3 regions of the Ureibacillus sp. FSL E2-3493 genome follow, and region 1 is predicted to be linked to each of the others. Evidence: predicted binding sites of a transcription regulator. Region 1 holds the regulator's gene; each other region holds the start of a gene.
The links. Region 1 encodes CtsR, which represses protease genes until heat stress. Its sites were predicted from a motif close to ATGGTCAATAAAGGTCAAACA; they were not measured.

Region 1 (4,293 bases):
ATTTAATTAATTGAATTTGTTTAGTTAAGTCTGGGTACTTTGCAACATCTAGCTCGACTTCGTTTATGTATTTTTCAACTTCGAAATAGTTTGCTAACACTTTTTGTGAATTACTTCTGAAAATAGCCATCCTTTTATCCATTCCATTCCATTATGTATTTACCTATATTATCGTTCTATTTTCATAGATTGTAACAATAATATATTGAAAATATTATGAAATTTTACATAGATTGTTAGTTGGATTAAATTATGAAATAGTAACCTAACTATAGGGCTAATTTGTATTTTGTTTTTATCCCATGTAAAATACGAGTAGTTTATGATGTAACTAACGTGGAAAAGTGAAGTAAATATTTATAGAAAAGGAAGTTAAAGATGGAAAAGCACCGCTTTAAATTTGTTATCCCAACAATGGTCATTGTTGCTATAGGCTCTATTTTCATGTTAAGAAACTATTTTCAGGAAGTTTCAACCCGTGATAGTGTATTACTTGTAGTAATAGCAACTATCTTTTCTGGAATGATTGCTTATTTATTATTCCCGTATAATAATGAAGAAAAACCAGATCCAAAGCCAGAAAGTAGTAAGAAAAAAGTATCCAAATAATGAATTATGTTGATAGACCGCTAGTTTTACTGGCGGTTTTTTATTTTTAAATAAGGTTTATTCGTTTGAAAAAAAGTGAAACTATTTAGTACGAACTTCGTAAATATACTATAACTATAAAAACGAAACGAAAGGTTGATTTATAAATGGATAATAAATGGGCAAAGGTAATCATACATGCAAGTGCCTTTTTGATGCCTGTACTTATTCCAGTCCTATTCTGGCTACTAAGTTCAGAACATGAAATTAAAAGAATTTCGATCCAAGCTTTACTATTCCAAGGTGTTATGTGGATTTTAAATACTATTTCAATAATCTTTAGCTTTTTAATTATTGGAATTCCGTTTTTAATTGTCTTCGGAATTATGACGGTTGTTGTTCCGATTATTGGCATTGTGAAAGCGTTAATGGGTGAAAATTGGAATTACCCGATTGTTGGTCGTTGGGTATAAAAATAGGTTTAGTTTAAGTGAATAAAAGGAATACTAAGAAATAAATCCAAAATTAACCAGAATGGTATGTGGAGACTATTTCTTAATCCTTCGCTCAAAAAGCTAAAATGAGGGTGGTCTCAACTATTAATGAGACCGCCTTTTTTATGGATATAAATAGGATAGCTATAAAATAATTTAAACGCTATTCGAACGAAAAAATAGTATAGGCATTTGATTTGCATTTTGATTTTGATGTTAATATAATATAGTCAAATATAGTCAAAGTCAGAAATGGATGGGGTGAGGTATAAAAATGAGAAATATATCTGACATCATTGAAGGGTATTTGAAACAAGTTATCGAATTAGGTGGTCAAGGACATATTGAAATCAAACGAAGTGAATTGGCGGATAAATTTCAATGTGTACCATCGCAAATCAATTATGTTATTAATACGAGATTTACCGCCGAAAGAGGCTACTTAGTTGAAAGTAAACGTGGTGGTGGGGGATATATTCGAATTTTACGAGTAAGAGCTCATTCTAAGATTGATTTGATTGAAGATATGATAGACCAAATTGATAACGGTGCTACCCAATCGATGGCAGAGGATATTATCTATCGTTTGATCGATGAAGAAGTCATTTCTAAACGGGAAGCAAAATTAATGCTTGCTGCAATTGATCGGTCGACTCTTCGAATACAATTGCCGACGAGGGACCAATTGAGGTCATTGATTTTAAAGTCTATGTTAACAACATTAAAATACGATAAATAGGAACAATTGGTAATATAAAGGAAGTTCATTACTTATTTATTACTTTCCATACTTATTTGATAAAAGAGGTGAGGTCATGAATTGTGAACACTGTAAGGAACGTCAGGCTACAGTAACGGTTACACAAGTAATTAATGGCCAAAAAAGCGAAAAACACTATTGTGAGGTATGTGCACAAAATTTTCATCCTTTCAATTTAGATTTTCATAAAGAAGAACAAATTCCAATTCATCAACTTGTTTCCAATTTATTTGGTTTACCAGTGTGGAATAACGGGGTAGAAAAGGTCCAATCGACAAGTCAGAAAGCAACTGAATGCCCAAAATGCGGTTTTACTTTTCGTAAGTTCTTGAATGAAGGGAAGCTTGGTTGTCCACAATGTTATGAAACTTTCAGTACACAGCTTCCACAAGTATTAAATAAAATTCAAGCTGGAACAAAGCATAGCGGTAAAGCTCCGGGCAAACCAAGTCATCATAACGAGTGGATCAAAAAACAAATTGAAACAGCTCGAGAACAACTACAATTAGCGATTGCAGATGAACGTTTTGAAGATGCTGCCAAGCTGCGGGATGAAATAAGAGATATGGAACGCAAGCTTGATCGTGGAGGTGTTGATACACCATGAATTTAGAACATTTTTTGAAAAGTGAGGCGCCAGGCTGGATGGATGTTAAAGGTCTTGATGCAGATATTGTATTAAGTACACGCATTCGATTAGCAAGAAACTTAGATGGATATCGTTTCCCTTTAAGTTTTACGGATGGGGAAGCACAACAAATTGATGACGTTGTCACACAAGCTTTAATGGCGATTAATGACGAGCATAAGTTTTCCCATTTTACAATTAAAGAAATGCCTTCATTGCAACGTCAAGTGTTAGTTGAAAAACATTTAATTAGCCCTCTATTAGCTAAAAAAGAAAAGTCAGCTTCCGTTCTTATTTCAAATGACGAAACGATCAGCATTATGGTAAACGAGGAAGATCATTTACGAATCCAATGTTTAGCTCCTGGATTACAGCTTTTAGAAACATATGCAGAGGCTTCGAAATTGGATCATCAATTGGAGAAACATTTACCATATGCGTATAATGATACATTTGGTTATTTAACAAGTTGCCCAACGAATGTTGGAACAGGACTTCGTGCATCCGTTATGATGCATCTACCTGCCCTAACGATGTCTAAGCAAATTAAGGTTGTTACACAAATGCTAGCCCGCTTAGGAATGGTTGTAAGAGGGATATATGGAGAAGGTAGTGAAAACCTAGGAAACATTTATCAAATCTCCAACCAAGTAACTCTTGGAAAGTCGGAAGAGGAAATTTTAGAAGACTTACAAAATGTAGTTGTCCAAATTATTAAAAATGAACGAGGCGCACGAGAGGCATTATTCAAAAATTCTCGAATAGTATTAGAAGACCGCTTTAATCGCTCATTAGGTATTTTAAAATATGCGTGTATTATGACGAGCGAAGAAGCTGCTGCTTGTTTATCCAATGTTCGCCTTGGAGTGGATTTAGGAATCATTAAGGAAGTTCCATTACATGTTTTAAATGAGTGTATGATCCTCATACAACCCGGCTTTGTACAACAATATGCCGGTACAACTCTTCAAGCAAGTGAACGCGATATGTATAGAGCAAAACTTTTACGTGAAAAGCTTAATACGAACAATCAAAAGTTAATGGGAAAAGGAGAGGAAAGATATGATGTTTAACCGTTTTACTCAACGTGCACAAAAAGTATTGCAATTAGCACAAGAAGAAGCTATTCGTTGGAAGCACGAATCTATAGGAACAGAACATATTTTACTTGGCCTTATTCGTGAAGGCGGTGGAATTGCAGCAAAAGCATTAGAAGCAATCGATGTAAGTCCACAAATTATTGAATCAGGCATTGAGGAGTTAGTGGGGAAAGGTTCAAAAGATGTCGGTCCAATCGTTCATTATACTCCAAGAGCTAAAAAGGTAATTGAATTATCGGTAGATGAATCTAGAAAATTAGGTCATGCTTATATAGGAACAGAACATATATTACTTGCTTTAATCCGAGAAGGTGAAGGAGTAGCTGCTCGAGTTTTAGCGAATGCGGGTGTTAGCTTAAACAAAGCTCGTCAACAAGTTCTTTTATTACTTGGAAACAATGACGCAGCTCAAAACTCAACAAACCCAACTCAATCGGTAAATACACCGACTTTAGATGGATTAGCTCGTGACTTAACGGCCATTGCCCGTGAAGGTTCATTGGATCCAGTGATTGGCCGTAGCAAAGAAATTACACGAGTAATTGAAGTACTATCCCGCCGTACGAAAAACAACCCTGTATTAATTGGTGAACCCGGGGTAGGTAAAACGGCTATTGCAGAAGGTCTTGCACAACAAATCGTCAATAATGAAGTACCTGAAACCCTTCGTGATAAACGGGTGATGACATTAGATATGGGTACTGTTGTTGCGGGTACTAAATA
Region 2 (4,293 bases), 720 kb from region 1:
ATCTGGGGTTGTCCGCCATGAATCCAATAAAATTGCGAAATGGTTGTATGATTACACATTGAAGAGAATGTAAGTAAGCAAAACGAACTCTAGAATGGAATATATGATATGATTGTTTTCATACATAGGTAAAAGGGGGGAGAAAGATGTCATTTGCTTCCGAAACAAAAAAAGAGTTAACGCAAGTAGAGACGGATGAGCATTGCTTAAAAGCGGAAGTCTCTGCACTTATACGAATGAACGGATCATTATCCTTTACAAATAGACAGCTGAGTTTAGACGTGCAAACAGAAAATGCAGCAATTGCAAGAAGACTGTACACGATTGTTAAAAAATTATATCCATACAATGTGGAACTTTTAGTGCGAAAAAAAATGCGCTTAAAGAAAAATAATGTTTACATTTGCCGGGTTCGGGATGGTGCTCGTGAACTATTAACAGATTTAGATATTTTATCTGGGGATTTTCAATTAAATCATTCCATTTCTAGTTCGTTGTTATCAAATAAAAATCAAAAACGAGCCTATTTGCGTGGAGCGTTTTTAGCAGGTGGCTCTGTAAATAACCCCGAAACTTCTGCTTATCATCTAGAGATTTATTCTTTATATAAAGAGCATGGGGAAGCATTAGCCGATTTAATGAATCAATTTAATTTAAATGCAAAAACAATCGAACGGAAAAAGGGATTTGTCACCTATTTAAAAGAAGCTGAAAAAATTTCTGATTTTTTAGGAATTGTTGGCGCCACACAGGCGATGCTAAAGTTTGAAGATGTACGGATATTACGGGATATGCGAAACAGTGTAAACCGTATCGTCAATTGTGAAACGGCGAACTTAAACAAAACAATCGGTGCGGCTATTCGTCAAGTGGAAAACATCCGATTTATTGAAAATACGGTCGGACTTGATCAACTTCCTGAAAAGTTACGAGAAATTGCACGGCTTCGTGTTGAGTATCAAGATGTGACTTTAAAAGAACTTGGCGAGATGGTTTCCACTGGAACTGTAAGTAAATCGGGGGTAAATCATCGTTTACGTAAAATTGACGAAATAGCGGATGCTTTAAGACGCGGCGAAACGATAAAATAGTGATTGTTCAAAAAATTGTAGTAATCTAACATTGTTCTTTTTATACAATTTAGATAAGATAAAATTATATTATGTACGGTGTGAAAGGGAGTATCGATAAATGGTTGAAACCAATGTAGAAGTGAAATTGAAATCTGGTTTACAGGCAAGACAAGCTGCTTTATTTGTACAAGAAGCAAATCGTTTTAAATCAGAAGTGTATTTACAAAAAGACGAGAAAAAAGTGAATGCTAAATCCATTATGGGGATTATGAGCTTAGCAATTGCAAGAGGAACAACTGTTACACTTATCGCAGACGGTAAAGATGAACAAGAGGCTATCGACGGATTATCATCCTTAATTCAAAGAGAAGAATAACAATGAGAAAACTTGTAAACGCTCGCAACTTTAAGGGGGTGTCTCATACTTAAATGAGACGTCCCTTTTTTATAAAAAAATGGTGATAAGGAAATTCCTTATCACCATTTTGTTTCGATTATTATTTTTTAGAATCTTCGATACGAGTAATGATATTGTCAATTAAACCATATTCTTTCGCTTGTTCTGCTGTCATGAAGTTATCGCGATCTGTATCTTGAGCGATTTTTTCTAACGGTTGACCAGAACGTTCAGATAAAATTTTGTTTAATTTATCACGTAAGAAAAGAATACGTTTTGCAGCAATTTCGATTTCAGTTGCTTGCCCTTGAGCTCCACCAAGTGGTTGGTGAATCATCACTTCAGCATTTGGTAATGCGAAACGTTTACCTGGTTCACCAGCAGTAAGTAAGAATGCACCCATTGAAGCTGCCATGCCGATACAAATTGTAGAAACTTGAGGCTTAATATATTGCATTGTATCGTAAATAGCCATACCAGCTGTAATGGAGCCACCAGGTGAGTTAATATATAGGGAAATATCTTTATCTGGATCTTCTGCTGCTAAAAATAATAATTGGGCAACAATGGAGTTTGCTACATTATCATCAATAGCGCTACCAAGTAAAATGATGCGGTCTTTTAAAAGTCTTGAATAAATGTCATAGGCACGTTCACCGCGATTTGTTTGTTCGATAACTGTAGGAATTAAATTCATTGTAAATCCTCCTTAAAAAGATTTAGTCGTTTACTACGTGCTGAAGCTTTCACTTCAGCTGTACTCATATCATACACAGAATAGTCAAGGAAGGTCAAATATAAACCACTAATTGTGAATAAAATAAATTTAAAATGAAAATTACTATTATTCTATGGGGATAGTAGAGCTATAAGATGGGAATGGAAAAGGCATTCAAACCAATTTTGTGTATGAAATCATTCAGTATTTCTTTAAAAAAATTATCCCTAACTTCAATTTTATAGTTGAATTGTCTTATATACATTTGTATAATAGAAAGGTCATAAATCGACACTATGCTTTTTACTAGAAGTTCAATTTTATACTGAAAATCGTTTTAGTCGATACAAGTGACATATTAAACGTCCTCGTGGTGTAATGGATAACACAGAAGATTCCGGTTCTTCCGCTGGGGGTTCGATTCCCTCCGAGGGCGCCATTTTACTGTTTTAACTATATAATATAATACGTAATACCTTCCTGAATTTTACTAGTTTTAGCAGCCTATTAAAATTCAGAGGGAATGAAACATAAGGGATAAAATGTAATTACTGTACCAATTCATTTTATCCCTAATTCATTCTCTTTAAACTATCATTACCAATTTTTTCATATATAAATTTATGAGCGTCGATAATGGAATAATTTTAGTTTGAGGTTTGAATAAAGAAACAAGATCCGAAAGTTCAATTAGAACTCTCGGGTCTTTTTTTGTATTTGAACATTAATAAGAAATCTAAACAAAACCCCTCTTAAGTCATAAATATTCGACTTTTCTATAATAGTTTCTAGTAAAAAATAACCGATAATCTACAATTTATTTTAAGTATTTAGAAAATTAAATGTTGTATTAAAATTTTGAACTTTATATAATTGGGGATATCTAAACTTATTTTATTTTCAATTTTCTGATTATAGAATAATATGAATCACTTATTTTGAAGGAGGAATACGATGTTAAAGAAAAATTTATTTAAGCTATTGATGCCTTTTGCTGCCGCTTCACTTATTTTAGCTGCATGTGGTGCAGAAGAGAATGGAGCTTCCGGATCATCCGACTCAACAAGTACTGAAGGGGAAACAACGAAACTAGTAGTAGGTACAGATGCTGCCTATGCTCCTTTCGAATCCTTTGACAATAGTGGGAATATTGTCGGTATTGATATTGATATTGTGAAAGCAATAGGGGAAGAAATTGGAGTAGAGTTTGAAATTAATAACGTTGGATGGGAGCCGTTATTCCAACAAATAACAAATGGAGAAATTGATTTAGGTATTTCTGCGATTACAATAACGGATGAGCGGAAAGAAACTTATGATTTCACAGAACCGTATTATGAGGCTACCCAATTAATCGTCACAAAAGAAGATTCGGATATTACTAAACTTGATGATTTAAAAGATAAAAAAATCGGTGTACAAATTAATACGACTGGTCATTACGCAGCCCAAGATCTACAAGGGAAAACAAGCACGAATATTTTACCTTACGAAACAACGCCAATTGCGATTCAAGAAGTGATTAATGGTACTGTAGATGCGGCTATTGGAGATAACGCCGTCATTCTTGAATATATTAAAAACAACCCAGATTCGAAATTAAAAGCGATCGAGGATGATAGTTTTGAAAAAGAATATTACGGGTTAATGGTGAAAAAGGGAAATACAGAAGTGCTTGAACAATTAAATGAAGGCCTTCAAAAAATTAAAGAGAATGGTAAATTGGCTGAAATTACAGGTCAAGAGCTGGATTAATTAGTTGGAGGTGTTTCAGATGAACTTCTTAGATATGCGGTGGGATATTGTCTGGGACTACCGTGAGTTTTTTATAAATGGTTTATGGGTGACGATTATTTTAACGATATGCGGTTATTTAGGAGGTATCGTACTAGGGTTATTACTAGGGTTAGGTAAAACGTCTAAAAAAAGATGGGTTTATTGGCCTTGTAAAATTTATGTAGATCTTTTCCGTGGAACGCCAATGTTAGTTCAAATATTAATCATTCATTTAGCATTTATACCCGCGGTTTTCGGTCAATCCTTTGGTTTTTTGGTTTCCGGTATAACAGCCCTCATTTTAAATAGTGCCGCTTATAATGCAGAAA
Region 3 (4,293 bases), 2.6 Mb from region 1:
TACTTCCCCTTTTAATAATTCTCTAGCCACAGCTGTTTCAACATGACGCTGGATAAAACGTTTTAGTGGTCTTGCCCCAAATTGGGGATCGCTTCCTTGCTCAACAATCCAATCCACTACGCGTTCATCCACTACTAGATTGATTTCTTGTTCTGCTATTCGTTTACATAATTGTTCAATATATTTCCAAGTAATATCACTAAAATGTTTTGAAGATAGTGCATGGAAAAGAATAATATCATCTATTCGGTTTAATAATTCTGGTTTAAAGTGTAACCGAAGTTCATTCATTACTAAATCTTCTACTGCTTCTTGTTGTTCTAGTTTTGATTCCAGTAAATAATGGGAACCTATATTAGATGTCATAATGACTACTGTATTTGTAAAGTTGACTAGTCGACCTTGACTATCTGTAATTCTACCATCGTCTAATATTTGTAATAATATATTTGCCACATCTGAATGGGCTTTTTCAATTTCATCCAATAGAACGACTGAATATGGGTTTCTACGGACCGCTTCTGTTAATTGGCCACCTTCTTCATATCCAACATATCCAGGAGGTGCTCCAACCAGTCGTGAAACACTATGTTTTTCCATATACTCACTCATATCGATTCGAATAAAATGCTCTTCTGAATCAAATAGTTGAGCTGCTAACGCTTTCGCAAGTTCCGTTTTCCCTACTCCGGTAGGGCCTAAGAAAATAAAGGAACCAATTGGTCTGTTCGGATCTTTAATTCCTGAACGGGCACGCCAAACGGCTTCTGTAACTAGATTAACAGCCGTATCTTGTCCAACTACTCGTTCATGTAACGTATCCTTTAAGCGTAATAACTTATCCCGTTCCCCCTCCACTAACTTTGTTACAGGAATTCCTGTCCATCTAGAAATGATGGATGCAATTTCTTCTGCCGTTACTTCTTCACGTAAAATTCTATTTTCAGAACCAACTTTCAATTGTTCTTCGAGACTCGCTAATTCTTTTTCCAAAGCTGGAATTTTACCATGGCGTAGTTCTGCTGCTTTATTTAAATCATATTTACTTTCCGCCTCTTCTAAATCGCGACGATATTGATCTAATTGTTCCCGTTTCTGTTGGATTTTTTGTAAACTTTCCTTTTCTTCTTCCCATTGTTTCCGCATCTTTTCAGATTTTTCTTTTAATGTGGCCAATTCGCTATTTAATGATTCGAGACGTTTTTTACTTCCTTCATCGTTTTCTTTCGTCAATGCTTGCTCCTCAATTTCCAATTGCATGACACGTCTTGTTACCGAATCTAGTTCTTGAGGCATCGAATCAATTTCCGTACGAATCATAGCACATGCTTCATCAATTAAATCAATTGCTTTATCCGGTAAAAAACGATCCGTAATATAGCGATTTGATAATTGGGCTGCCGCGATTATCGCTCTATCATGAATCCGTACCCCATGATGTAATTCGAAACGTTCTTTTAGTCCACGTAAAATGGAAACCGTATCTTCAATGGAAGGTTCCCGAACCATTACTTGTTGGAATCTACGTTCTAATGCCGGATCCTTTTCTATATACATCCGGTATTCATCTAATGTCGTTGCACCGATACAATGGAGTTCTCCACGGGCTAACATCGGCTTTAACATATTACCAGCATCCATTGCACCATCTGATTTGCCGGCTCCAACAATCGTATGAATTTCGTCGATAAATATAATAATTTTTCCGTCTGAATTTTTCACTTCCGTTAAAACGCCTTTTAATCGTTCCTCAAATTGTCCACGGTAACTTGCCCCCGCAATTAATGAACTCATATTAAGCTCGTATAAAATACAATCCTTTAAACCTTCTGGCACATCTTTTCTAACAATTCTTTGAGCTAATCCTTCTATTATCGCCGTTTTACCTACACCCGGCTCACCAATTAAGACAGGGTTATTTTTCGTTTTTCTTGATAGGATACGAATGACATTTCTAATCTCTTCATCTCGACCAATAACGGGATCCATTTTCCCACTTTTTACTTCTTCAATTAAATTGCGACCAAATTGTTCTAATGGACTGCGATTGTCTTGTTGTTGAAATTGCATTCAATTAACACCCTTTCAAAAGATGAAATTAATTTGACCTTTTTTGACTATTTCAATTATATGTTGTTTAAGGGAGCAATGCAAAAATTGACACTAAAAAGTTTTAGACATAACGTTTATTCCCATTCAAGTTTCAATAAAAAATAAAAAAGTGCAGTGTAAGTCAACGTGACTTATACTACACTTTTCTTTTTCACTCAGAACTTAACGAGCGATTTTATCGAATACCTAAAGCCATTTTTGCATAACGTGACATATTATCTTTTGACCATGCTGGTTGCCAAACGATGTTGACATCCACGTCTTTTACTTCAGGTAAATCACTTAATGCTGTTTTAATTTGGTCTACAATAACTGGACCTAATGGGCATCCCATAGATGTTAGGGTCATCGTAATTTTGGCTACCCCTTCTTCATTTAAATCAACTTCATATACTAAACCTAAGTTAACGATATCAATACCTAACTCAGGATCAATGACATTTTCTAAAGCACCTAAAATACTTTCTTTCATTTCTTCACTAATAGCCATTTTCCGTTTCTCCTTTCATTTCCTATTGACTTATATCATAGCAAACCAAATTCGTTATGCCAAATGATGTGAAAGAAACTCCGTTACAGCAAGTACACCAGATCGAGGAACTTTATGTCCATAATTAGGTGACTCTACAAATTTTAATCGTTCAGGTGTTTGTTCATAGTATGAACGCAATTGAGTATAAAAATGATATGTATTTTTAAATGGTACAGTCTCATCTTTATGACCATGCCAGAAAATAACTGGTCTTTGATTGAAACGAGTAGGATCCTTTGTTATATCATTTTCTGCTAAAAGCGCTTGTAACTGTTCCTTCTGATGATCATCCATTGGTAACTTAACACCTAATGATTCAAATTGGTCCAATTGATAATTAGAAAGTTCAACATATCCAGGAGCTCCCATACATATACCAGCCGCATAAACCCAGTCATAAGCATTTAGGCAACCGCAAGTGACAATTCCTCCCATAGATGTTCCAGCGATTCCTACTTTTCCGGAAGTTAAAAGTTCTCTTTTTTGTAGCTCATTATATAATATGTCCACTTCTTTAATGGACATTAATACAATCTCCCAAAAGTGAACATTCATTTTCATTTCAGAAAGATTTTCAGAACGATCACCATGTAAATGAGCATCCGGTAAGATGACACGAATACCCTTTTTTACGAATTGATAAGCATAGTGTAAGTTATGTTCTTTTGCGCTTCCAAAACCGTGTAAAAAGATTACGACCGGTGATTGTGGCGTCATCGAATTATTATAAACGTGTAATAAAGGAATCCCATTCCACATATCCTCTTGAACAAGCATCTCCTTGTCACTCCTTTAATATATTGAACAATACATCATTTCCTGAGTCGTTTTCTCTTATAGTTTTATTTGTAGTAGAAAAAACTACTCTAAGAACATCATATCACTGTTGGAAATTTTTTTCTGAATGAAAGGAATATAAAATACAAAATTTTGACTAAATATATCCATAAGGGATAAAATCAGTAAGATAGAGAAAGGAGAATTCCTTATGAAACAACATTTAATCGTATTAGATTTAGACGGAACGTTATTAACCGACAAACAACAAATTTCTGAAAAAACAAAAGCAACTTTAATGAAAGCAAAAGAAGCAGGTCATCAAGTGATGATTGCGACTGGACGTCCATTTAGAGCAAGCCAATTGTATTATAATGAGTTAATGTTAAATACACCGATTGTAAACTTTAATGGTGCTCTCATCCATCATCCGAAAAATAATGCATGGAAAACTGTTCACTCACCTATCGATCTGAATGTCGTATATGATGTCGTTGACTCCGTTGATAAGTATCAATATGAAAATTTAATAGCGGAAGTAATGGACGACGTGTTTATTCATGTAGAGGACAAAACGATGATGGATATTTTCAAAATGGGCGATCCTCGCGTCACAATTGGAAATTTAAGAGGAAACTTAAATGAAGACCCAACGAGTTTACTAATCCACGCAGAAGAAGTAAATGTACCAGGTATTCGAGATCATTTAGAAAGCGTCCATGCAGAACTTATTGAACATCGCCGATGGGGGGCACCTTTCCATATAGTTGAAATCGTCCGAAAAGGTTTAAATAAAGCGGTAGGCATATCCCTCGTCGCAAAGGATTTGAATATTCCCCGCGAAAGAATCATTGCCTTCGGTGACGAAGATA

Region 2: a site for CtsR is predicted at 2,248-2,268, ahead of clpP (ATP-dependent Clp endopeptidase proteolytic subunit ClpP). Genes of this name have one in related genera too.
Region 3: a site for CtsR is predicted at 2,101-2,121, ahead of MHH69_RS04515 (ATP-dependent Clp protease ATP-binding subunit). Genes of this name have one in related genera too.

The regions. Positions count from the first base shown of each region.
Region 1 is NZ_JBBOPK010000001.1:3,495,818-3,500,110, reverse strand. It holds gene MHH69_RS18045 (globin-coupled sensor protein) at 1-142, opposite strand, end outside; gene MHH69_RS18040 (accessory gene regulator B family protein) at 379-609, shown strand; gene MHH69_RS18035 (DUF4870 domain-containing protein) at 756-1,061, shown strand; gene MHH69_RS18030 (CtsR family transcriptional regulator) at 1,357-1,821, shown strand; gene MHH69_RS18025 (UvrB/UvrC motif-containing protein) at 1,898-2,449, shown strand; gene MHH69_RS18020 (protein arginine kinase) at 2,446-3,543, shown strand; gene MHH69_RS18015 (ATP-dependent Clp protease ATP-binding subunit) at 3,533-4,293, shown strand, end outside.
Region 2 is NZ_JBBOPK010000001.1:2,774,983-2,779,275, reverse strand. It holds gene MHH69_RS14350 (gluconeogenesis factor YvcK family protein) at 1-73, shown strand, start outside; gene whiA (DNA-binding protein WhiA) at 147-1,091, shown strand; gene MHH69_RS14340 (HPr family phosphocarrier protein) at 1,192-1,449, shown strand; gene clpP (ATP-dependent Clp endopeptidase proteolytic subunit ClpP) at 1,571-2,167, opposite strand; tRNA gene MHH69_RS14330 (tRNA-Arg) at 2,553-2,627, shown strand; gene MHH69_RS14325 (basic amino acid ABC transporter substrate-binding protein) at 3,143-3,943, shown strand; gene MHH69_RS14320 (amino acid ABC transporter permease) at 3,963-4,293, shown strand, end outside.
Region 3 is NZ_JBBOPK010000001.1:863,317-867,609, reverse strand. It holds gene MHH69_RS04515 (ATP-dependent Clp protease ATP-binding subunit) at 1-2,070, opposite strand, end outside; gene MHH69_RS04510 (metal-sulfur cluster assembly factor) at 2,288-2,602, opposite strand; gene MHH69_RS04505 (prolyl oligopeptidase family serine peptidase) at 2,657-3,421, opposite strand; gene MHH69_RS04500 (Cof-type HAD-IIB family hydrolase) at 3,633-4,293, shown strand, end outside.